Regions from separate parts of the Dactylosporangium sp. NPDC048998 genome, predicted to be linked through region 2. Evidence: predicted binding sites of a transcription regulator. Region 2 holds the regulator's gene; the other holds the start of a gene.
What was found. Region 2 encodes HrcA, which represses chaperone genes, less so after heat shock. Its sites were predicted from a motif close to GGTTNGCACNCTCNNNNNGAGNGTGCNAACC; they were not measured.

Region 1: groES (co-chaperone GroES) is a predicted target of HrcA. The motif match lies at 10,375-10,405, and genes of this name have one in related genera.

What each region holds. Positions count from the first base shown of each region.
Region 1 covers NZ_JBICTV010000003.1:355,376-367,230, forward strand. The annotation lists gene ACGFI8_RS09060 (Hsp70 family protein) at 1-1,349, opposite strand, end outside; gene tsaB (tRNA (adenosine(37)-N6)-threonylcarbamoyltransferase complex dimerization subunit type 1 TsaB) at 1,487-2,140, shown strand; gene rimI (ribosomal protein S18-alanine N-acetyltransferase) at 2,149-2,637, shown strand; gene tsaD (tRNA (adenosine(37)-N6)-threonylcarbamoyltransferase complex transferase subunit TsaD) at 2,621-3,670, shown strand; gene ACGFI8_RS09080 (hypothetical protein) at 3,891-4,148, shown strand; gene ACGFI8_RS09085 (ABC transporter transmembrane domain-containing protein) at 4,195-5,868, shown strand; gene ACGFI8_RS09090 (ABC transporter ATP-binding protein) at 5,868-7,592, shown strand; gene ACGFI8_RS09095 (DUF1707 domain-containing protein) at 7,596-7,883, opposite strand; gene ybaK (Cys-tRNA(Pro) deacylase) at 7,888-8,367, opposite strand; gene ACGFI8_RS09105 (hypothetical protein) at 8,385-9,131, shown strand; gene ACGFI8_RS09110 (methyltransferase domain-containing protein) at 9,091-10,296, opposite strand; gene groES (co-chaperone GroES) at 10,481-10,795, shown strand; gene groL (chaperonin GroEL) at 10,901-11,855, shown strand, end outside.
Region 2 covers NZ_JBICTV010000009.1:174,953-186,807, reverse strand. The annotation lists gene ACGFI8_RS22610 (serine hydrolase domain-containing protein) at 448-1,770, opposite strand; gene ACGFI8_RS22605 (histidine triad nucleotide-binding protein) at 1,794-2,144, opposite strand; gene ACGFI8_RS22600 (SDR family NAD(P)-dependent oxidoreductase) at 2,199-2,924, shown strand; gene ACGFI8_RS22595 (16S rRNA (uracil(1498)-N(3))-methyltransferase) at 2,970-3,668, opposite strand; gene dnaJ (molecular chaperone DnaJ) at 3,792-4,919, opposite strand; gene hrcA (heat-inducible transcriptional repressor HrcA) at 4,947-5,969, opposite strand; gene ACGFI8_RS22580 (DUF4870 domain-containing protein) at 6,154-6,768, shown strand; gene hemW (radical SAM family heme chaperone HemW) at 6,818-8,014, opposite strand; gene ACGFI8_RS22570 (enoyl-CoA hydratase-related protein) at 8,113-8,889, shown strand; gene ACGFI8_RS22565 (hypothetical protein) at 8,940-9,845, shown strand; gene ACGFI8_RS22560 (phytanoyl-CoA dioxygenase family protein) at 9,980-10,900, shown strand; gene ACGFI8_RS22555 (GlsB/YeaQ/YmgE family stress response membrane protein) at 10,961-11,242, opposite strand; gene ACGFI8_RS22550 (NUDIX domain-containing protein) at 11,298-11,813, opposite strand; gene lepA (translation elongation factor 4) at 11,810-11,855, opposite strand, start outside.

The DNA.
Region 1 (11,855 bases), on a different contig from region 2:
CGTTCGGCGCCGGCCGGCTCCAGACGCGCGTGCGCGGCCACGGCGCCGGAGACGACCATGCCGCCGACGGCGACGCGCTGCTCGAGCAGGATGCCCTCGGCGCGGCCGGCGCTCAGGTCGTACACCCGGTCGTCGGCGGTGCGGACCTGGGCCAGCGGCATGCCCCGGCGGTACGCCTCGCCCTCCTTGACCAGCCACCGCACCAGCCGGCCGCGGCCGCCCGGGATCGTCCACGACAGCGGCTCGACCCGCCACGACGGCGGGTCGGCGGGCACGGCGCGGGACTGGCGAGCGCGGACCCAGGCGGCGGCGCCGCGCATGACGGCGAACTCGGGGTCGGCCGGGCGGGTCACCGGGCGGCCGAGGCCAACGTGCAGCGCCGGGCCGACGCCGGGCAGCCGGGCCGCGCCGCCGACCAGGAGCACCGCGGCCACGTCGGCCGGCACGAGCCCGGCCCGCGCGACGACCGCCCGGCAGCTGGCGATCAGCCACCGCGTCGCCGGCTCCGTGAGCTGGTCGAGCATCCGGCGATCCATCCGGTACGCCGGGACACCCGCCTCCACCTCGTCCGCGGCCTCGGGCGCGTCGGCCAGCCGGTGCTTGAGCCGGCGGACGATGTCCAGGGCGTGCAGATTGGCGCGGACGCTCGTGTCGCCGCCGGCCGCGAACGCCGGCTCCACCCACTCGGCGAGCGTGGCCCGCAGGTCCGCGGTGAGCATCACGTCGATGTCGCGGCCGCTGCCGGAGCTTTCCTGACTCAGCGGTACCGGCTGGCCGTGCTGCATCTGCGCCAGCGTGGCCGACCACGTCGCGCCCAGGTCGCACACGAGCACGTGGCCGCCCTCGGCGACCTCGACCAGCGTCATCGGGTCGAGCACCGCGGCGGTCGCGTCGCAGACGAGCTCCGCGTCGGGGAAGCCGGCCATGGCCGCGGCGGCGACGAGGGTCTCGCGGCGGGGGTCATGGGTGCGGTACCCGGTGGGCGCGCTCAGCACCAGCCGGTCGATCGGCCCGTAGACTCGGCGCGCCTCGTCGGCGATCGCCTCCAGCGCGGCGCTGACCAGCTCTACGCCGTTGACGAGCTGGTCGCCGAGCCAGATCGGGGCGTTGACATCGACCGCGCGGCGCACGCCGTCGACGTACTGCCGCGGATGCTGGTCGCGGGCCTGCTCCGCGGCGGCCCCGACGAGCAGGCGCGGGCGGCCGGCGCCGGTGGCGAGCGTGGCGCTGCCCGGCCAGCGTGGAGCGCCGGTGACCGGCTCGCGCACCGGGTGCAGTTGATCGGGCAGGACGACGGCGGCGGACAGGGCCCACGACCCGATGTCCACGACCAGGATAGGTTCGGTCACTGCGGCACTCCCGGCGTCGATAGCCGCCGATGCTAAGTGCCGCTCGTTGCAGCCGCGTTAACTGATCGTGGTTGTGACGTCGCAAGCCCCAGGGTCACACCGTAGAAGTGTCAGACCCCTCCTCTAGAGTTGGGGCCGTGCTGGTGATGGTGGTGGACACGGCGACGGCGGCGGTGACCGCGGCGCTCGCGCGGGTCGGCGACGACGAGGTGACCCTGCTCGCCGAGCGGGTGACCATCGACGCCCGCGGCGCCGGGGAGCTACTGGCGCCGCAGATCGCCGCCGTGCTGGCCGAGGGCGGTGTGGCGGCCGGCGACCTGACGGCGGTCGTGGCGGGCCTCGGGCCCGGGCCGTTCACCGGGCTGCGCGCCGGGCTGGTCACGGCCACGGCGATGGGCCACGCGCTCTCCGTGCCCGTTTACGGGGTGTGCACCCTCGACGCGATCGGCCTGCGGCTGTCCGGCCGGGCGCTGGTGGCGACCGACGCGCGCCGCAAGGAGATCTACTGGGCGGTCTACCGGGACGGTCAGCGGCTCGCCGGGCCGGACGTGGCGCGGCCCGCGGCCGTCGCGCTCGACGGGATCGAGCGGGCCGCGGGAGACGGCGCCCTGAAGTATGCCGACGTGCTCGGCCTTCCCGTCGAGGGGCCGAGCTACCCGTCCGCGCTCGCGCTGACCGAGCTGGCGGCCGAGCGCGTGCGGGCCAAGGCGCCGGGCGAGACGCTGACCCCGCTCTACCTGCGCCGCCCCGACGCGGTCCTGCCCGGCGAGCGGAAACCGGCCCTGCAGTGAGCGCGGTGATGCTGGCCGAGCTGCGGTGGTTCCACATCGAGGAGCTGCTGCCGATCGAGGACGAGCTGTTCGGCGAGGAGCGCTGGTCGGCCGGCATGTTCTGGAACGAGCTGGCCAACGGGCATCACTACCTGGTCGCCCTGGACCGGGCCGCGCCTCCCGCCGCCTCGGGTGGCTCCGGCGGCGATGCTGGGGCGGGGCGGATCGTCGGATATGGCGGGCTCGCCGTGGCGCCGCCGGACGAGGCGTGGATACAGAACATCGGCGTGCGCAAGGACGCGCAGCGGCGCGGGATCGGGCGGCTGCTGCTGGAGGCGCTGCTCGACGAGGCCGAGCGGCGCGGGGTCAGGCAGGTGCTGCTCGAGGTCGCCGTCGACAATGCGCCGGCGCAGAAGCTTTACGCGCAGTACGGGTTCGAGGCCGTCGGCATCCGCCGCGGCTACTACCAGCCCAGCAATACGGATGCACTGGTGATGATGCGTGAGCACGAAGACTGAGCCGCTGGTCCTCGGGATCGAGACGTCGTGCGACGAGACCGGCGTCGGGATCGTTCGCGGGCACACCCTGCTCGCGGACGAGATCGCGTCGAGCGTGGACGAGCACGCACGGTTCGGGGGCGTGGTGCCCGAGGTGGCGAGCCGGGCGCACTTCGAGGCGATGGTCCCGACGATGCAGCGGGCGCTGGACAAGGCGGGCGTGACACTGTCCGACGTGGACGCCATCGCGGTCACGGCCGGGCCGGGACTGGCGGGCGCGCTGCTGGTGGGGGTGGCCGCCGCGAAGGCATATGCGCTGGCCGCGGGCAAGCCGATCTACGGCGTCAACCACCTCGCCGCCCACGTCGCCGTCGACACGCTCGAGCACGGGGCCCTGCCGGAGCCGGCGATCGCGCTGCTGGTCTCGGGCGGGCACTCCTCGCTGCTGCGGGTCGACGACCTGGCCGGCGGCGTGGTGCCGCTGGGCGCGACCATCGACGACGCGGCCGGCGAGGCGTTCGACAAGGTGGCGCGGCTGCTGGGGCTGCCGTTCCCGGGCGGGCCGCCGATCGACCGGGCGGCGCGCGAGGGGCAGGCGGGGATCCCGTTCCCGCGCGGGCTCACCGCGCCGCGCGACCTCGCCGAGCACCGGTTCGACTTCTCGTTCTCGGGGCTGAAGACGGCCGTGGCGCGATGGGTCGAGGCGCGTCAGCGGGCCGGTGAGGCGGTGCCGGTCAACGACGTGGCGGCGAGCTTCCAGGAGGCGGTGTGTGACGTGCTCACCGCGAAGGCCGTGGACGCGTGCCGGGAGCACGGCGTGGAGACGCTCGTGATCGGCGGCGGCGTGGCGGCCAACTCGCGGATCCGGTCCATGGCCCAGGAGCGCTGCGACAAGTACGGCATCACGCTGCGTGTGCCGCGACCGAAGCTGTGCACCGACAACGGCGCCATGGTGGCGGCGCTCGGGTCGCATCTGGTGGCCGCGGGAGCGGCGCCGGGGTCGCTGGGGTTGCCCTCGGATTCGGCCATGCCGATCACGCTCGTCACGGCGTAGGGCCGGAGCGTCGCAAAGTTCCGGGACCGGGCGTGGCGGGGGCCACGCCCTCAGGCGCTCCAGCAGGCTCGGCTTGCCGGACTTGATGTGTAAAGGATGGCTGTGATGGCAGCCACTTTTTACACATGATCAAGAGTTGGCCGCGCCGGGCTTGAGCGAGCGGCCGTGGGTGTCCACCATGGTCATCGAGGGGGATCGTGTGGGAGTAGAGTCCAGCGCCGTGATCGTGCGCATGTGGGAGGTCAGGGCGCACCAGGAGGCGTTCGGTGAACTGCTGTCCTGGGTCTGCGAGGCGATGCTGCCCAAGGTCGAGGTGCACCCGATGCACATGAGCAGCGAGGTATACGCCTCGACGGATCAGCGGCTCGTCGTCGTGTCCAAGTGGCGGGGCAGCACGCCCGAGGGGTTTGCCGAGCCGCCGTCGCACCTGGTTGCGCGCAAGCCGCAGTTCTGGGACTTCACGCAGGTCGACCGCTGAAAAATGTAAGGCGCCCACCCGGGGGCTGCGGTTACGGTCGGGGATTGTGCGCAGACTGCCCCTTGCCGAGCCCGGCGAGCCCGACAGCCGGTCGGCCGCCCGATACCTGCTCTGGATCGCGCGTCACCAGATTTCGCTGATCGCCGGGGGTGTGTGCTTCGGCATCGTGTGGATGGTCAGCCAGGCGCTCGTGCCGGCGGCCATCGGGGCCGGGGTCGACGCGCTCGCGCGGCACGACCGGCGGGGGCTGCTCTGGGCGGCGGCGGGGGTGCTCGGGCTCGGCGCCGCGACCGCGTTCACCGGGATCATGCGGCACCGGTTCGCGATCTCGAACTTCCTCAGCGCCGGCTTTCGCACCATGCAGGTGACCGTGCGGCACGCGACGCGGCTCGGGGCCACGCTGCCGAGGCGGGTGGCGACGGGCGAGGTGGTCAGCATCGGCACCACCGACTTCGACCACATCGGGTACTCGATGGACATCACCGCGCGCGGCAGCGGCGCCGTCGTGTCGATCGTGGTCGTCTCCGCGCTGCTGCTGCGGGTGTCGGTGCCGCTCGGCCTGGTCGTGGTGCTCGGCGTGCCGGTCCTGGTCGCCGTGGTCGGGCTGCTGTTGCGTCCGCTGCACCACCGGCGGCGGCACCAGCGTGACCTCGCCGGGGCGCTCACCGGGCGGGCCGCGGACATCGTGGCGGGGCTGCGGGTGCTGCGCGGGGTCGGCGGCGAGGCGGTGTTCTCCGCGCGGTACCGCGCCGAGTCCCAGCGCGTGCGCCTCGCGGGCGTGCGGGTCGCCCGGGTCGAGTCGATGCTGGAGGCGGCCCAGATCCTGCTGCCCGGGTGCTTCGTCGCGCTGGTGACGTGGCTCGGCGCGCGGTTCGCGGTGGCGGGCCGGATCACGCCGGGCGAACTGGTCGCGTTCTACGCGTATGCGGCGTTCCTGATCGCGCCGCTGCGGACGCTGACCGAGTTTGCCGACAAGGTGACGCGGGGCCTGGTGAGCGCGCGGCGGGTGGTCGACCTGCTGCAGATCGAGCCGGATCTTCAGGATCCCCCGGATACGGTACCGGCGGAGCCGGGCGACCTCGACGACCCCGACTCGGGACTGGTCGTGCGCGAGAACCGGTTGACGGCGGTGGCGGCCGTGCGCCCGGAGGACGCGGCGGCCATCGCCGACCGGATCGCGCTGCTCGCCCCGGGGTCCTCGGCCCGCCTGCACGGGGTACCGCTGCGGGAAATGGCGCTGGAGGACGTGCGGCGGCGGATCGTGCTCGCCGACAACGACGGGCGGCTGTTCCGCGGCCCGCTGCGGGAGGAGGTCGGCGACGGCGCGACGCTGGACGACGCGGCGGCGCGGGACATCGTCGACGCGCTGCCCGACGGCCTCGACACCGAGATCGCCGAGCGCGGGCGGGACTTCTCCGGCGGCCAGCAGCAGCGGCTACGGCTGGCCCGGGCGCTCGCGCTCGACCCGCCGGTGCTGGTGCTCGTCGAGCCGACGAGCGCGGTCGACGCGCACACCGAGGCGCGCATCGCCGAGCGGCTGCCGGCGGCCCGCGCCGGGCGCACGACCGTGGTCTGCACGACCAGCCCGCTGCTGCTCGACCGGGCCGACACCGTCGCGTTCGTCGGCGCCGACGGGCGGGTCGCCGCGACCGGGCCGCACCGCGAGCTGCTGGACACCTGCCCGGAGTACGCCGCAACCGTGACCCGCGGGGAGGACTGATGCTGCCGATCGCCGGACCGGCGCAGGTGCGCGCCTACCTGCGCGGCCTGTTCGCCGCCTATCCCGGGCGGCTCGCCCTGGTGCTCGCGCTGCACCTGGCCGCCGCGGTGGCCGGGCTGGCCGCGCCGCCGCTGCTCGGCGCGCTGGTCGAGCGGGTCGCGGCCGGCACCACGACCTGGACCGTCGACCGGATCGCGCTGGCCATCGCCGGGTTTGTGGTCGCGCAGTCGGTGCTGGTGCGCTACGCCCGGCTGGCCGCCGCGCAGCTCGCGGAGCTGGTGCTCGCCCGGCTGCGCGAGGAGTTCGTCGACGGGGTGCTCGCGGTCCCGCTGTCCACCGTGGAGCGTGCCGGCACCGGTGACCTGCTCAGCCGGGCCTCGCGGGACGTCTCGCAGACCTCGGAGTCGGTGCAGGCCGCGCTGCCGGCGATCGTGGTCGGGCTGCTGCAGATGCTGCTCACCTTCGGCGCCATCGCGCTGGTCGGGCCGATCCTGCTGCTGCCGGGCCTGGTCGCGGTCCCGTTGCTGTACTTCAGCTCCCGCTGGTACTTCCGCCGCGCGACCGCGGGCTACCTGCGCGAGGGGGCGGCGTATGCGCGGCTCACCGACGGGCTGACCGAGACCGTCGAGGGCGCCCGGACCGTCGACACGCTGCGGCTGCCGCGGCGCCGGATCGAGCGGACGCAGGAGCATCTCGCCGGGACCTATTCGGCGGCGATGTACACCCTGTCGCTGCGCACGGTCTGGTTCCCGCTCACCGAGTTCGGCTACGCGCTGCCGGCCGCGGTGACGCTGGTGGCCGGCGGCTGGTTCGTGACGGAGGGCTGGGCGACGGTCGGGCAGGTGACCGCCGCGGTGCTGTACTTCGTGGCGATCATCGACCCGCTGGACCGCATCCTGTCGTACTTCGACCAGCTGCAGCTCGGCCTGGCCTCGTTCGCGCGCCTGGTCGGCGTGCGCACCGCGGCGGCCGAGCCGGTGCCGGCGGGCGGCCCGCGGCCGGTGGACGAGCAGCTCGTGGCGAAGGGCGTGCGGTATTCGTACGTCAACGGCCGCGACGTCCTGCACGGCATCGACCTCGCGATCCGGCCCGGCGAGCGGCTCGCCATGGTCGGCCCGTCGGGGGCGGGCAAGTCGACGCTCGGCCGGCTGCTGGCCGGGGTCCACGCGCCCCGGGCCGGCTCGGTGGAGCTGGGCGCGGTACCGCTGACCGAGCTCCCACTGGACGAGCTGCGCGGCCACGTCGCGCTGGTGACGCAGGAGCACCACGTCTTCCTGGGCAGCCTGCGGGACAACCTGACCCTGGCCCGCGCCGGGGCCACCGACGAGGAGCTGTGCGCGGCCCTGGCCACCGTCGACGCGCTGGACTGGGCGCTGGCGCTGCCCGAGGGCCTGGACACCACCGACCTCGCGCTGTCCCCGGCGCAGGCCCAGCAGCTGGCGCTGGCCCGGCTGGTCCTCGCCGACCCGCACACGCTGGTGCTCGACGAGGCGACGTCCCTGATCGACCCGCGGGCGGCCCGGCACCTGGAGCGCTCGCTGGCCGGCGCGCTGGAGGGCCGGACCGTGGTCGCGATCGCGCACCGGCTCTTCTCCGCGCACGACGCGGACCGGGTCGCGGTCGTGGAGGACGGCCGGATCACCGAGCTGGGCAGCCACGACGAGCTGGTGGAGGCCGGCGGCGCCTACGCGGCCCTGTGGCGGTCGTGGCACGGGACCAAGTAGGGCCTAGTGGAACAGCGTGTAGACCGTCCCGATCAGCGCCACCGCCAGGATGGCGAGCGCGAACGTCAGCAGCAGCTGGCGGTCGCCGTGCGACGCCGGCGGCGGCGCGGCTGGGGCGAGCGCCGGCAGGTCGACGATCGCGGCGCGCAGCTCGTCGAGCGTCTTGGCCGCGTAGACGATGCCGACCCGGTCGGAGAACTCGTCCAGGGTGAGCCGGCCCGCCTCGGTGTGCCGCTGCAGGGCCGCGATCACGCGCTGCCGGTCCTCGTCGGATGCCCGCACGGCGACCATGCTGTCAGTGTGCCGCGATCGGCGCCAGGGCGGCCCCGGTGACCTGGACCAGGTCGGCGGGGGCCAGCTCGATCTGCAGCCCGCGCCGCCCGCCCGAGACGTACATGGTGGGCAGCTGCGACGCGGAGTCGTCGATGACGATCGGCAGCCGGGAGCGCTGGCCGACCGGGGAGATGCCGCCGGTCACGTAGCCGGTGGCGCGTTCGGCGGCGGCCGGCTCGGCCATCGCGGCGCGCTTGCCGCCGACCGCGGCGGCCAGCGCCTTGAGGTCCAGCGAGGAGGAGACCGGCACCACGCCGACGGTGAGCTGCCCGTCGACCGTGGTCACGAGGGTCTTGAACAGCCGCGAGGGGTCGACGCCCAGCGCCTCGGCGGCGGCCTCGCCGTAGGAGGCCGCGCGCGGGTCGACCTCGTAGGTGTGCGGGGTGAACGCGATCTTCGCGCGCGTCAGCAGTGCGGTCGCGGGGGTGCCCTTGCTCGCCACTGGCCCACAATAGCGACATGCAGATCGGCGCGGTCCAGCTGTACCTCGGCCACGGCCACCTGTTCCTCGGCGCGACGAACGGCGTGGACCTGTCGGTGTTCGACGGTGAGGGGGCGGTCACCGCGACCGAGCACCACGTGCGCATCGCCGCCCGGCCGCAGGTCGGGCTGGTGCGGGTGCGGCTGTGGCAGGGCGCCGGGCCGCGGGTCGGCCGGCTGGTCTTCGACGGGCTGCTGAAGCTGCCGGACGCGAAGTTCTGCGTCGAGGAGGGCACCGGGCTGTCGCGGTACGTCACCAAGGTGAACAGCCACAGCCCGCGCGTGCTGGTCGCGGTCGACGACCCCGGGCACGCCTCCCGCGTCGACGTCGTGCTCGAGCCCGAGTTCGTGCCCCGCAGCGCGCAGGTCTGGACCGCCGGCGAGCCGCCGTTTCCGAAGCTGACGGTGTCGCCGACCGCGCCGCGGCATCGGGCCGACGCGTTCGCAGACGCCCTCGCCGGGCACGACTTCCCGCGCAAGCGCCTGGCGGCGGCGCTGCTGGTCGTCGCCGAGGAGCGCCGGCAGCGCAACTCCGAGCAGAGCGTCGCCTTCTACGTCAACGACATCGTCGAGTGGCTGCGCTGGCTCAACGACCGCCTGACGTACGAGATGTGCCGCGACACCGGCCGCCAGCTGCTCGGCCAGCTCGGCCTGCGCCCGCCCGACCTGCTCGCCGACGACGCGCTCAACGACCTGCAGCGGCGCCTGGGCTATCCGCTGGTGTGAGCAGCAGCGCGGCGGGCTCCCCGGCGATCCTGGTCAGCGCGAGCGTCGCGGCGCGGGAGCCCTCGAGCCGCAGCTGCCGGCGCAGGTCGTCGACGTCGTGGGCGGACCCGCGCTTGAGGATCTGCACGGATCCGACGTCGAGCGAGCGCAGCGCGGCCCGCAGCTTCTTCAGGGCGATCGGCAGCCGGTCGAGGATCTCGTAGCGGCGGCCGAACGGGGTGGGCGTCGCCGCGTCCGCGGTGATGTAGGCGATCGTCGGGTCCAGCAGCACGCCGTCGAGCTCCGCCGCGAGCTCGGCCACGAGGTGGGCGCGGACCACGGCGCCGTCGGGGTCGTAGAGGTGGGCGCCGACCGGGCCCGCCGGGGCGCGCTCGTCGCCGGTGCCGGTGAGCTCGAACGCGTCCGCGCCGCGCAGCACGGTGGCCCGGCGCGGGGCCGCGGCCAGCGGCCCGCACCACGCGGCCGCCTCGACCACGTCGCCGTCCACCGAGACCCACTCGCCCTCGGCGCCGGCCGGCAGCAGGGCGTGGTCGATGCCGGGGGCGAGCTTGAGCACCGTGTGCGGCACCCGGCCGGGCAGGCCGGTGACGAAGTCCCAGGGCGGGGAGTACGCGCGCGGGTCGAACACCCGCCGGCCGCCCGACGTGCGGCGCGCCGGGTCGCAGAACACGGCGTCGACGGCGTCGAGGGGGACCTCGGTGGCGTCGCGGGTCTCCACGAGTACCGAATCCGCCAGCTCCAGGGCGCGGACGTTGGCCTCCGCGACGGCGGCCGTGGCGGCGGATGCGTCCACGGCCAGCACCCGCAGCCCCGCCCGGGCGAACGCGATGGTGTCGGCGCCCACACCGCAGCCCAGGTCCGCGACGCGGCGCACGCCCGCGGCGGCCAGCCGGGCGGCCCGGCGGCGCGCGACCGCGGCCCGGGTCGCCTGCTCGAGCCCGGCGCGGGTGAAGAGCATCACGGCGGCGTCCGCGCCGAACTTCGCGGCCGCGCGGCGGCGCAGCGCGACCTGGGTCAGCGCGGCGGCGGCCAGGGACGGCGCGAACCCGCGGGCGCGCAGCGCGGAGGCCGCGGCGAGCGGGTCGCCGTCGGGCAGCGCGGCCGCCGCGTCGAGCGCGGCCCGCCCGGCCTCGGTTTCGAGGGTCTGCACGTCGTTGAGCTCCACCCGGCGATTATCCCGGGGTGATTTCGCGGCGTGTCTGGCACTCTAGTTGACGGAGTGCTAGCCGCCGACATAACCTCCGATTAGCACTCTCCGGTGGAGGGTGCCAGTAAACCCGGCCGGAGCCGGCACCCGCGACGACGGCTTCACCGGGCACTCGATAGCAAGCTCGATACCCCAGGAGGGTATGCCCGTGACTACCGCGACGCAGGTTGCGATCAAGCCGCTCGAGGACCGCATCCTGGTCCAGGCCAACGAGGCTGAGACGACCACCGCCTCGGGCATCGTCATTCCGGACACCGCGAAGGAGAAGCCCCAGGAGGGCACCGTCATCGCGGTCGGCCCGGGTCGCATCGACGACAAGGGCAACCGGGTGCCGATCGACGTCAAGGTCGGCGACACCGTCATCTACTCGAAGTACGGCGGCACCGAGGTCAAGTACGCCGGCGCGGAGTACCTGGTGCTCTCCGCCCGCGACGTGCTCGCCGTCATCGAGAAGTGACCGCGTTTCAACAAGCAACTCACTAGAAGCAGTGGCCACCGCCCCGGACCCGTGCGCAGGCGCGAGGCAGCCGGGGCGGTGTCGCTTTGAAGGGAATCCACAAGCATGGCGAAGATCCTGAGCTTCTCCGACGAGGCGCGCCACCTGCTGGAGCACGGCGTCAACCGCCTGGCCGACACGGTCAAGGTCACGCTCGGCCCCCGGGGGCGCAACGTCGTCCTGGACAAGAAGTTCGGTGCCCCCACCATCACCAACGACGGCGTGACGATCGCCAAGGAGATCGAGCTCGCCAACCCGTACGAGAACCTCGGCGCCCAGCTGGTCAAAGAGGTCGCCACCAAGACCAACGACGTGGCGGGCGACGGCACCACCACCGCCACGGTCCTGGCCCAGGCGCTCGTCCGCGAGGGCCTGCGCAACGTGACAGCCGGCACCAACCCGGCCGGCATCAAGCGCGGCATCGACGCGGCCGCGGCCGCGGTCGTGAACGCGCTCAAGGAGAAGGCCACGCCGGTCGCGAGCCACACCGAGATCGCGCAGGTCGCGACCATCTCCGCGCAGGACGCCGCCATCGGCGACCTGATCGCCTCGGCGATGGAGCGGGTCGGCCGCGACGGCGTCATCACGGTCGAGGAGGGCTCGACCCTCACGACCGAGCTCGAGGTCACCGAGGGTATGCAGTTCGACAAGGGCTTCATCTCCCCGCACTTCGTGACCGACACGGAGGCGCAGGAGGCGGTGATCGAGGACGCGTACGTCCTCGTCACCACCCAGAAGATCTCCGCCATCGAGGAGCTGCTGCCCCTCCTGGAGAAGATCGTCCAGAACAACAAGCCGCTGCTGATCATCGCCGAGGACGTCGAGGGCCAGGCGCTGTCGACCCTCGTCGTGAACGCGATCCGCAAGACGTTCAAGATCGTCGCGGTCAAGGCCCCCGGCTTCGGCGACCGTCGCAAGGCGATGCTGCAGGACATCTCGATCCTGACCGGCGCCGAGCTGGTCGCCCCCGAGCTCGGCTACAAGCTCGAGGGCGTCGGCCTGGAGCAGCTCGGCACCGCCC
Region 2 (11,855 bases):
CCTGCGGGCGCTGCGCGCCCCTGCGTCGCCGTTGCGGCTTCCTGCGGGCGCTTCGCGCGGCACTCGCCGCTTCCTGTAGGCGCCTGCGGCGCGGGGCACGCCACGTCCGAAACCTAGCCTGGCGCGCGCCTCCGGCGCGGGCGCGCGTGGGGGGTTCCCACCCCACACCCCCCACGCCCGCTCCGCGGGCACCTCCTGCCGGCGCTGCGCGCCCCTGCGTCGCCGTTGCGGCCTCCTGCGGGCGCTTCGCGCGGCACTCGCCGCTTCCTGTGGGCGCCTTCGGCGCGGGGCACGCCACGTCCGAAACCTAGCCTGGCGCGCGCCTCCGGCGCGGGCGCGCGTGGGGGGTTCCCACCCCACACCCCCCATGCCCGCTCCGCGGGCACCTCCTGCCGGCGCTGCGCGCCCCTGCGTCGCCGTTGCGGTTTCCTGCGGGCGCTCCGCGGGTCAGAAGCGGTGGCCGTCGAAGGCCTCCTGGCCTCGGGTGAAGCGGTACGTTGCCCAGTGCATTCGCACGACCGTGCCGTGCTCGTCGCGGGTCAGGCGGAGCAGTTCGCCGGTCTCGCGGCCGGAGACCGTGCGGAACAGGTCGGGCTGGCCGTCGACCGGGGCGAACACGGCCGGCGGGCGCTTGGCGGGCGCGTCGACGGCGCGGGCGTACAGGGTGCCGTCGCGCCAGCTGAACGCGTATTCGAAGCCCTCGCCCCACCACCGGCCCAGCACGGAGCGGTACTGCGCCGGGGCCTGCGGGCCGGGCACCCACGGCGCGATGTCGGCCGGGTCGTGCTCCGCCACGGCGGCGAGCAGCTCGTGCGGCAGCTCGAGGATCTCTCCCGCCGTACCGGATGAACCGAGAGATGCCACGCCGAGGGCCTTGGGCGTGCCGGAGCCGCCGATCCGGCCGTACGCGGCGGCGAGGAACCCGGGCATCGCGCCGTCGTGGCCGACGTGCACGACCCGCTCGCCGCCGGGCTGCGGGTGCAGGATGAGGCCGAGGCCGAAGGCGCGCGCCCAGAGGACGTCCTCGGTGATGGCCTGCGGTACCCGCATCTCCTCGACGGTTGCGGCGGCCAGCACGGTGCCGTTGGGGTCCATCCCGCGCGGGTCGGCCAGGAACGCGGCCCAGCGGGCCAGGTCGGCGGCGGTGCTCCAGAGCTGGGCGGCGGGGCCGACGGCGCCGAAGTCGTCGGGCGGCTCGGGGTGGGCGTAGTCGGACCAGGCGTCGACCTGGTACCCGACGACGGGTCGCTGCGGCGTGACCGCGACGTCGTGCAGGCCGAGCGGCTCGAGGATGCGCTCCCGCAGGGCCTCCTCCCAGGTGCCGCCGCGCAGCCGGCCGACGAGGTGGCCGAGCAGGGCGATCGCCAGGTTGGAGTAGTGGAAGCGCTGGCCGGGGCGCAGCACCTGCTCGGCGCGGTCGAGCTGGCCGAGCAGGCCCTCGACGTCGGGCGCCTGCATGGTGTCCCACACGTCGCCGAACGGCTCGCGCTGCAGGCCGGACAGGTGCGAGAGCATGCGGCCGATGGTCAGCTCGCCGTGGGCCTTGACGGGCAGGTGCCGGGCGATCTGGTCGTCGAGGTCGAGCAGTCCGTCGTCGCGGCACTGCATGACGAGCACGGCGGTGAACGTCTTGGTGATCGACCCCATCCGCAGCTGGCTGGAGGCGTCGACCCCCTCGCCCACCTGGAAGGTCCACAGTGGACGGTCGGCCCGGTGGACGGCCACGCTGAGCGCCGGGACCCGGGCCTCCGCCTGGACCCTTCGGGCCATCCTTTCGTACCGCTGAGCCGGCTTCATGCCGCGACCATGGGCCCGAGCGGCCCGCCGCCGAGCACGTGCGCGTGCACGTGGAAGACCTCCTGGCCGGCGTTGCGGCCGACGTTGAAGATGACGCGGAACCCGCCCTCGGGCAGCCCCTCGGCCTCGGCCACGGCGGCGCAGGCGGCGAGCACCTGACCGGCCAGCGCGGGGTCGGCCTTGGCGATCTCGACGACGTCGGTGTGGTGCGCCTTGGGGATCACCAGCACGTGGACCGGCGCCTTGGGTGCGATGTCGCGGAACGCCAGCGTCGTGTCGGTCTCGTGCACGACGGTCGCCGGGATCTCGCCGGCGACGATGCGGCAGAACAGGCAGTCACTCGTCACGAAACGCATCTTAGGGGGTCGCAGCGGGTCGATCTTGACGGTTAGGGTACCCGCATGGCTGCACGAAGGGTCTTGGTCACCGGCGCCTCGCGCGGGATCGGCGCGGCGATCGCTCGGGCGTTCGCCGAGCGCGGCGACCGGGTGGCGGTCCACCGCCGCACACCGGGCGAGCCCGACCTGCCGGGCGACGGCCACGCGGTCGTCGGCGGCGACCTGGCCGACCCGGAGGCGACCCGCGCGATGGTCGACGCCGCCGCCGAGGCCCTGGGCGGCCTCGACGTGGTCGTCAACAACGCGGCCGTGTACGTCGAGCACAAGATCCTCGACACCGGGTACGACCGCTGGCAGGCCGCCTGGCGCGACACCCTAGCGGTCGACCTGCTCGCCCCGGCCAACGTGTGCTGGTGCGCGGCCCGCTACCTGGGCCCGGGCGGCCGGATCGTCAACGTGAGCTCGCGCGGCGCCTACCGCGGCGAGCCGGACCATCCGGCGTACGGCGCGGCGAAGGCCGGCCTCAACTCCCTCACCCAGAGCCTGGCGAAGGCGCTGGCGCCGCGGGGGATCGCGGTGACGGCGGTCGCCCCGGGCTTCGTGGCCACGGACCTGGTGGACTCGCTGCTGGCGTCGCAGGAGGGCGCGGCGATCCGGGCGCAGAGCCCCTTCGACCGAGTGGCGCAGCCGGAGGAGGTCGCCGCGGCGGTGCTGTTCCTGGCCTCCCCGGAGGCGGAGTGGTCCTCGGGCGCCGTGCTGGATCTGAACGGGGCGAGCTACTTCCGCTGACGAGCCGTCAACAGCGCCCGTGGGCGGTGGCTCGGCGGTGCCGGGTCACCAGCGGCCGAGGCGCACCGACAGGGCCGAGACCGCGGCGGCGCCGGCCGTCGACGTGCGGAGTACCTCGCGGCCGAGGCGCACCGGGGTGCCGCCGATCGACGCCAGCTCCTCCGGGGCCACGCCGCCCTCCGGGCCGACGACCAGGGTGATCTCCCCGGTGGCGGGCAGCGCCACGGCGGACAGCGGCTCGCTCGCCTCCTCGTGCAGGACGAGCACCGTGCCGGTCAGGGCGAGCTGCCGCGTCGAGCGGGCCTCGGTCACCTCCGGCAGCCAGGGGCGGCGCGACTGCTTGGTCGCCTCGCGTGCGGTCGAACACCAGCGCTCCAGCGGCTTCGCGTCCCGCCACCGGGCCACGCTGCGGGCCGCCTGCCAGGGCACGATCCGGTCCGCGCCGACCTCCGTCAGCAGTTGTACGGCCAGTTCGCCCCGCTCCCCCTTCGCGATCCCCTGCACGACGGTGATCGACGGGTCGGCGGGCGGCACGTGCTCGGCGGGGTCGAGGGCGAGGTCCAGGGTGCCCTTGTGCGCGGCGAGCACGACGCCGCGGGCCAGGCCGCCCCGGCCGTCGCAGAGCAGCAGCGCCTCCCCGGCGGTGATGCGCTGCACGTTGGCGGCGTGATGGCCCTCGGCACCGGCCAGCGTGAAGCGGTCACCGGAGGGCAGCTCGTCGACGAGGAAGAGCGGCGGGCTCATGCCGTCGCCTCCGCCCAGTCTGGCTCGATGAGGCCGGTGATCGACCCAGACCAGGCGCCGCTCCGCTCCGGACCGCTCATGCGGGACCCTCGACGCCCCGGCCGCGGCGAGCGGCAGGCCCGATCACGCGTGGCCGTTGAAGGCGTCGCGCATCCGGGAGAAGAAGCCGCCCTGCTTCGACAGCTCGGCGACCTCCTCGCCGCGGCTGCGGGCAAACTCGCGCAGCAGCCGCTCCTGCTCGGGCTCGAGCCGGGTCGGGGTGCGCACGTCGAGGTGGACGTAGAGGTCGCCGCGGCCGGTGCCGCGCAGGTGGGGCACGCCCTTGCCGCGGATGCGCAGCGTGGAGGTCGGCTGGGTGCCGGCCTTCACGTCGACCGTCTCCTCGCCGTCGAGGGTCTTGATGGTCAGCCGCGTGCCGAGGGCCGCGGCGGTCATCGGGACGGTGACGCGGCAGTGCAGGTCGTCGTCCTTGCGGGAGTACACGTCGTGCGGGCGCTCGTGGATCTCGACGTAGAGGTCGCCAGGCGGGCCGCCGCCGGGGCCGACCTCGCCCTGCTGGGCGAGGCGGATGCGCATGCCGTCCTCGACGCCGGAGGGGATCTTCACGGTCAGCGAGCGGCGGGTGCGGACCCGGCCGTCGCCGCCGCAGGTCGCGCACGGGTGCGGGATGATCGTGCCGAAGCCCTGGCACGCCGAGCACGGGCGGGCCGAGACGACCTGGCCGAGGAAGGTGCGCTGGACCGACTGGACCTCGCCGCGGCCCTGGCAGATCTCACAGGTCTGCGGGTGGGTGCCGGGCGCGGTGCCGGCGCCCTGGCAGGTGGTGCAGACGACGGCGGTGTCGACCTGGATCGGCGCCTCGACGCCGAACGCGGTCTCGTGCAGGTCGAGGTCGAGGCGCAGGATCGCGTCGGCGCCGGGCCGCACGCGCGGGCGCGGCCCGCGGGCGGACTGGGTGCCGAAGAAGGCGTCCATGATGTCCTGGAAGCCCACGAACGCGCCGCCGGCCGGGCCGCCGGCGCCGCCGCCGTTGGGGGCGAGCGGGTCGCCGCCCAGGTCGACCATCTCACGCTTGCGCGGGTCGGAGAGGACCTCGTACGCGGCGTTGATCTCCTTGAACTTCTCCTGCGCCGCCGGATCGGGATTGACGTCCGGGTGAAATTCGCGGGCCAACCGACGGTAGGCCCGCTTGATCTCATCGGCCGTGGAGTCCCGCTTGACGCCGAGAATCCCGTAATAGTCCTTCGCCACGTGAGTCCTATGCCCCTGAGATAGATGTCAACTCTGTGCCAGCAGGTCGCCGACGTAGCGTGCCACGGCGCGCACGGTCGCGATGTTTGCGGGATAGTCCATGCGGGTCGGGCCGAGCACGCCCATCCCGCCGACCACCATCGAGCCGGGTCCGTATCCGGTGGCCACGATGGATGCGGTGCGCAGGTCCTCGATCTCGTTCTCGTCGCCGATGCGCACCCGCGTGATGCTGGGCTCGACCTCGCCGAAGAGCTTGAGCAGGATGACCTCCTCCTCGAGCGCCTCGAGGATCGGCCGCAGCGAGCCCTGGAAGTCCAGCAGGCCGCCGCGGGCCAGGTTGGCGGTGCCGGCGAGCGCGATGCGCTCCTCGGCCCGCTCGACCAGCGTCTCCAGCAGGACCGCCGACAGGACCGTCATGGGCGGCCGCAGGCCGGGCGCCGCCTCCTCGACGAGCGCCTGCACCAGCGGCGGGGTCTCGGCCAGCCGCTGGCCGACCAGCTTCTCGTTGATCATCCGGCGCAGCTCGGTCACGTCGTCGGCGAGGATCGGGCCGGGCAGGTCGACCAGGCGCTGTTCCACCCGGCCGGTCTCGGCGATCATCACGACCATGATCCGCGTGGTGGAGATCGGCACCAGCTCGAAATGTCGCACGCTCGCGCGCGACAGGCTCGGATACTGCACCACGGCGACCTGCCGGGTGAGCTGGGCGAGCAGCCGGACGGTGCGATGGACCACGTCATCGAGATCGACCGCGCCGATGAGGAACCGCTCGATCGCCCGGCGCTCGGCCTGGCTGAGCGGCTTGACCCGGGAGAGCTTGTCGACGAACAGCCGGTAGCCGGCGTCGGTGGGCACCCGGCCCGCACTGGTGTGCGGCTGCCTGATATACCCCTCCTCCTCCAGCACCGCCATGTCGTTACGGACCGTTGCCGGGGAGACCCGCAGGTTGTGCCGCTCGACGAGGGCCTTGCTGCCTACCGGTTCCTGAGTGGCGACGTAGTCCTCGACGATGGCGCGCAGCACTTCAAGCTTCCGCTCGTCAAGGGCCATGGCACCTCCTCAAGGACTGGCACTCCCAACTAGTGAGTGCCAGTCTACGTCAGTCGCGCGGGGGCACGCGATGATCGTTTGGCGCACGATAGACGGCACGGGCGCTGGACTGGGCAAAAGTTGTCCAAAAGAAGTCATGTCGTGTCGCTGGCGCCACTTGATCGATGCACCTACCGTGGCCCACATGAGTGAACCACCTCGCCCCCCGGGGGAATACGGCTCGCCGTCGGACCCCAACGCCGGGTACCCGCCCCAGCCGCCCGTGTCGGGCGGCGGTTACGCTCCGCCCCCGTCCAGCGGCGGCGGCGCCTACGCCCCGCCGCCCACGTCCGGCGGCGGGTACCAGCAGCCGGGGTACCAGCAGCCCGGGTACCAGCAGCCCGGATATCAGCAGCCTGGATATCAGCAGCCCGGGTACCAGCAGCCGGGGTATCAGCAGCCCGGCGCGTACGGCCCGCCCGGCGGCGCCCCGGTCGGCTACGCCAACAGCGACGAGAAGACGTGGGCGCTCATCGCCCACTTCGGCGGGATCGTGGTCGGGTTCATCGCGCCGCTCGTGGCGCTGCTGGCCAAGGGCAACGAGTCGCCGACGGTCAAGGCGCACGCGACAGAGGCCCTGAACTTCCAGATCACGTGGGGCATCATCCTGTTCGTGGGTGCCCTCCTCTCGGTCTGCACGTTCGGCCTCACGCTGATCGCGCCGTGGGTCGTGGTCATCGTCTTCGCGATCCTCGGCGGCATGAAGGCCAACAACGGCGAGCTCTACCGCTACCCGATGACCTTCCGCTTCATCAAGTAAGGCTCACAGTCCGATCGAGGGCGGCCCCCGCAACGGGGAGCCGCCCTCATCACGTCAGGGCGCGGGCGACGCCGTCGGCGAGCAGCCGCCCGCGCAGGGTGAGCACCGCCCGGCCGGCGTCGAACGCGGCCGGCTCCAGCTGCCCGTCGGCGAGGCAGTCCCGGGCGCCGGACAGCCCGGCCGCGTCGAGCGCGGATAGCGGCAGGCCGTCGGCGAGGCGGATGCGCAGCAGGACGTCCTCCATGTGGCGTTCATCCGGCGTCAGTACCTCACGGGCCTGCCCCGGCGACGCGGAGTCCGCCAGCCGCGCCGCGTACGCGTGCGGGTGCTTGACGTTCCACCAGCGCACGCCGCCGACGTGGCTGTGCGCGCCCGGGCCGAGCCCCCACCAGTCGCCGCCCCGCCAGTAGAGCTCGTTGTGCCGGCACGGCGAGTCCTTCGACCAGTTCGAGACCTCGTACCAGGCGAAGCCGGCCGCGGCGAGTGCCTCGTCGGCGGCGAGGTACCGGTCGGCGGCGACGTCGTCGTCGGGGAAGGGCAGCTCGCCCCGGCGCATCCGGGCGGCCATGCGGGTGCCGTCCTCCACGATGAGCGCGTAGGCGCTGACGTGGTCGACCCCGGCGTCGACCACGGTGCGCAGCGAGGCGGCGAAGTCCTCCGGGCGCTCCCCCGGCGTACCGTAAATCAGATCCAGGTTGACCCGGTCGAACCCGGCGGTCCGGGCCTCGGCGGCGACCCGCGGCGGGCGTCCCGGGGTGTGCCGGCGGTCCAGCACGGCCAGCACGTGCGGCGCGGCCGACTGCATGCCGAGCGACAGGCGGTTGAAGCCGGCGGCCCGCAGCTCGCGCAGCGCGGCGAGGTCGACGGACTCGGGGTTGGCCTCGGTGGTGACCTCGGCGCCGGCGGCCATGCCCCAGGTGCGGTCGATGCCCTCCAGGATGCGCCCCAGCTCGGCCGGGGGCAGCAGGGTCGGCGTGCCCCCGCCGAAGAACACGGTGTCGACGCGCGGCGGGCGGACCACCTTCGCGGCCAGGGCCAGCTCGTCGAGCACCTGCTCGGCGTAGCCGGCGCTGAGCACGCCCTCGCTCGCCGTGTAGGTGTTGAAGTCGCAGTACCCGCAGCGGCTGGCGCAGAAGGGCACGTGCACGTAGACGCCGAAGCCGGACCGCCCGGCGCCGTCGGCGATCCCGTCGGGCAGCGCGCCGTCGCGCGGCATCGGCTCGCCGTCTGGCAGTGTTCCGGGCATTGCCCCAGTGTCCGCGAGCCGGGAGCTCGCGGCAAAGCGGGGGAACCGCGCGGGTCGAACCGCTGCGATTTTCCGGCGAGGGGCACTAATGTGCCCGCATGTCTCTCGTGCGGTCACAAACCGAGCGGGGCGTGGCGACGCTCACCCTCGACAGCCCGGCCAACCGTAACGCGCTGTCCACGGCCCTGATCGAGGAGCTACTGGCGGCGCTGGCGGCGGCCGACACCGACGACGCGGTCCGCGCGGTCGTGCTCACCCACACCGGCCCGGTCTTCTGCTCCGGCGCCGACCTCAAGGAGACCGCGGCCGCGTTCGGCTCGGGCCGGCCGCCGGTGAGCCGGCTCGGCGAGGTTCTCGCGGCAGTCTGGGAGAGCCGCAAGCCGGTCGTCGCCCGGGTGGCGGGGCCGGCCCGGGCGGGCGGGCTGGGGCTGATCGCGGCCGCCGACATCGCCGTGTGCAGCACCGCCGCGACGTTCGCGTTCTCGGAGGTGCGCATCGGGGTTGTCCCGGCGGTGATCTCCGCCACAGTACTGCCGCGGCTGTCCCCGCGGGCCGCCGCCGAGCTCTACCTGACCGGGGCGACGTTCGACGGGGCGCGGGCCGAGCGGGTCGGGCTGGTGACCGCCGCGGTGGACCCGGCCGAGCTCGACGCCGCGGTCGAGGGCTACCTGCGCGACCTGGTCCGCGGCGCGCCGGGCGCGCTGGCCGGCACCAAGGAGCTGCTGCGAGGGCGCAAGTCCGGCACATTCCGTGATGAGATCGCGGCCATGACCGAGCTGTCCGTCGGATACTTCGGATCCGCCGAGGGCATGGAGGGCATCATGGCGTTCCGGGAGAAACGGGATCCGAATTGGGTCCCGGACGGCGTTTTCTGACGCCGCCGGGTGGCGCCGGACACGTACGCTGTTCGACCTGAGCGACGGAGGTGACGATGCGTGGTCGAAGACTGGTGACGGTGGCGGTCCTGGCCGGCGTCGCCGTCGCGCTGTGCGCCTACGTCGTGATCCACCAGGTGGGCGACAACATCCCGCTGCGCATCCCCACCCTAGGCAAGGCGTGCGTGGTCAACGCCGGCAACGCCTCGGTCAACGCCACCGGAGACGGTTCCGGCGAGGTCGTGCTCGACCCGGAGCAGCTGGCCAACGCCGCGACGATTACCGCGGTCGGGCTCACCCGCAAAATCTCGCACCGCGGGCTGGTCGTCGCGCTGGCCACCGCGTGGCAGGAGTCGAAGCTGGAGAACCTCGCCGGCGGCGACCGCGACTCGATCGGGCTGTTCCAGCAGCGGCCGAGCCAGGGCTGGGGCCGGCCGGAGCAGATCGCCGACCCGCGCTATGCGGCCAACGCGTTCTTCACCTCCCTGCTCAAGGTCAAGGGCTGGGAGAACATGCGGGTCACCGACGCCGCCCAAGCGGTGCAGCGCAGCGCGCACCCGGAGGCCTACGAGAAGTGGGTCGACGAGTCCGAGATCATGGTCCGCGCGCTCAGCGGCGACGCGACCGGCGCGGTCGCCTGCAGCGTCAGCGAGGCGGCCAGCCGCGGCCCGGAGGCGGCTCGCGCCCTGGGCGCGAGCCTGAAGCTCGACTGGGGCAGCATCAGCACCGCCGACGTGGCCGACCTGGTCGGGGTGGCGCTGAAGGTCCGCGAGCCGAAGTCCGGCTGGCAATACGCGCACTGGCTGGTCGCCCACGCCCAGGACCACGGCGTGAAGCGGGTCGTCTTCGCCGACATGCAGTGGACGGCGTCGAGCGGAGCGTGGGCGCACGTGACGGAGCGTGGCGGCATCAACGCCGGACCGGCCGGCGAACGGGTCGTCGCCGAGGTCTACTGAGGACCCTGACGTTCCGCGCGACCAGCGGGTTGTCGCACTTTCGGACATTGTCCGGTGGACAACTCCCGAGTCGGACGCTCGTGCACCTCGCGTTACCATCGGGCGTTCGGTTCGACAAAAGTTAAGGGGAGGACATGACGTCCGCTGCACCCGACTACGGCGGTCTCACCGGCTACGAGCCGATCAGCGAGGCCGACCGCAAGGAGTTCCTGGACAACGGTTTCCTGCTCGTCCGCAACGTCCTCAAGGAGGACCACCGGGCCCAGCTCGAGGCCGCCATGGACCGGGTCTGGGCCGAGGAGAAGGCGGCCGGCTCTTCGTTCGTGAAGAAGGACGGCACGCTGCACCTGCTGGGCTTCCTGACGCGGGACGACCTGTTCGGGCACCTGCTGACCCAGCCGACCCTCTTCCCCTACATGTGGGGCCTGGCGGGTTGGAACATCTACACGCACCACAACCACCTGGACGTCACGCCGCCCACCTCCGAGGAGGAACCCCCCTCCTGGGGCTGGCACCAGGACGGGTACCGCCAGAACTCCGACCCGGAGACCATGGACCCGAACCTCCCGCGGCCGATGTTCTCGCTGAAGATCGCCTACGTCATCTCCGACCTGTCGGAGAAGGGCCGCGGCGCCACCAAGGTCATCCCGGGCAGCCACCTCTGGAACTCGCTGCCCCGCCCGGCCGACACGACGGTGCACAACCCCGACCCCGAGGGCACCGTCGAGATCACCGCGAACCCCGGTGACTGCTTCATCTTCGACCGCCGCCTCTGGCACTCCCGGTCGCCGAACTACTCGAACATCACCCGCAAGATGCTGTTCATCGGCTACACGTACCGCTGGATCCGCCAGCTCGACGACATGCCGATCGACTACGACGGCGAGTGGTGGGCCAACCGCACCCCCGTGCAGCGCCAGCTGTGCGGCGAGGCGACGCACACGGCCAACTACTGGGGCATCAACTGGAACGGCTACATCGACGAGGAGATTCCGCTCCGCAAGGAGCTGAAGACCCGCGGCCTGCTCGACCGTTCGATTCCCTGGTTGCGTTAAGTGCACAGCGCAAGGCCCCCGGCCTTCAGCCGGGGGCCTACGCTTTCCAGACGATGCTCGTTACGGCAGGGTGCGGCGACCACGACCGGCGAAACCGGCGACCAGGGCCACGCCGACGGCCGCGAGCAAGACCTGGATCAGCAGCTCACCCCAGTCGATGCCCGGGGTGTTCGTGGAGATGCCGATCGCGTTGGCGACGACCGTACCCAGCAGCGCCGCGACGACGCCGATGACTATCGTCAGCCAGATCGAAATGCTCTGGCGGCCGGGGACGACCAGACGCCCGAGCGCACCAACGATCAGACCGACGATCAGCGCGGTGATGATACCGGTGACAGTCACTGGTCTCCTCCTTTACTAGCTCAACCAGGGGGTTGAGCTTGTATTGCCCGCGGGCTCAGGGGACCAAACGCGCCGAAGATTGTCGAACGAGCGGATTGCGCAGGACCGCGTCCATGGTCTGAAATGCCATTTCTGGCGGATCGTCAAGCGCCAGCCAGGCGTGTTCGCTGGCCTCGGCCGGGTCGAGGGCGATCTCCCCGGCCGTGATCGTGGCCAGCCAGAAGCAGTCCAGGACGGACAGCTGCTCGCCCTGGAACTCGTACGTGCCGATGTGCATGCCCGCGAACGCGCCCAGCTCGATCTCCACGCCCAGCTCCTCCCGCGCCTCGCGCACGGCCGCGTCGGCCGGGTGCTCGAAGCCGTCGCAGAAGCCGCCGGGCAGGTCCCACCACCCCTCGCGGGGCGGCCGGGCCCGCCGGATGGCCAGGAAGCGGCCGTCGCGCACGATGATCGCGGTGCCGGTGGGGCGCGGGTTGGCGAACGCGGCGTAGCCGCAGGCGCCGCAGACCGCGGGCGGCCGGCTCGTCCGCGCTCCGCAGCGGGGGCAGTGCCTGACGTCCTGGGCGTTCACTTCTTCGGCTTGTTGTCGCTGCCGGGGGTATCCGAGGTCGAC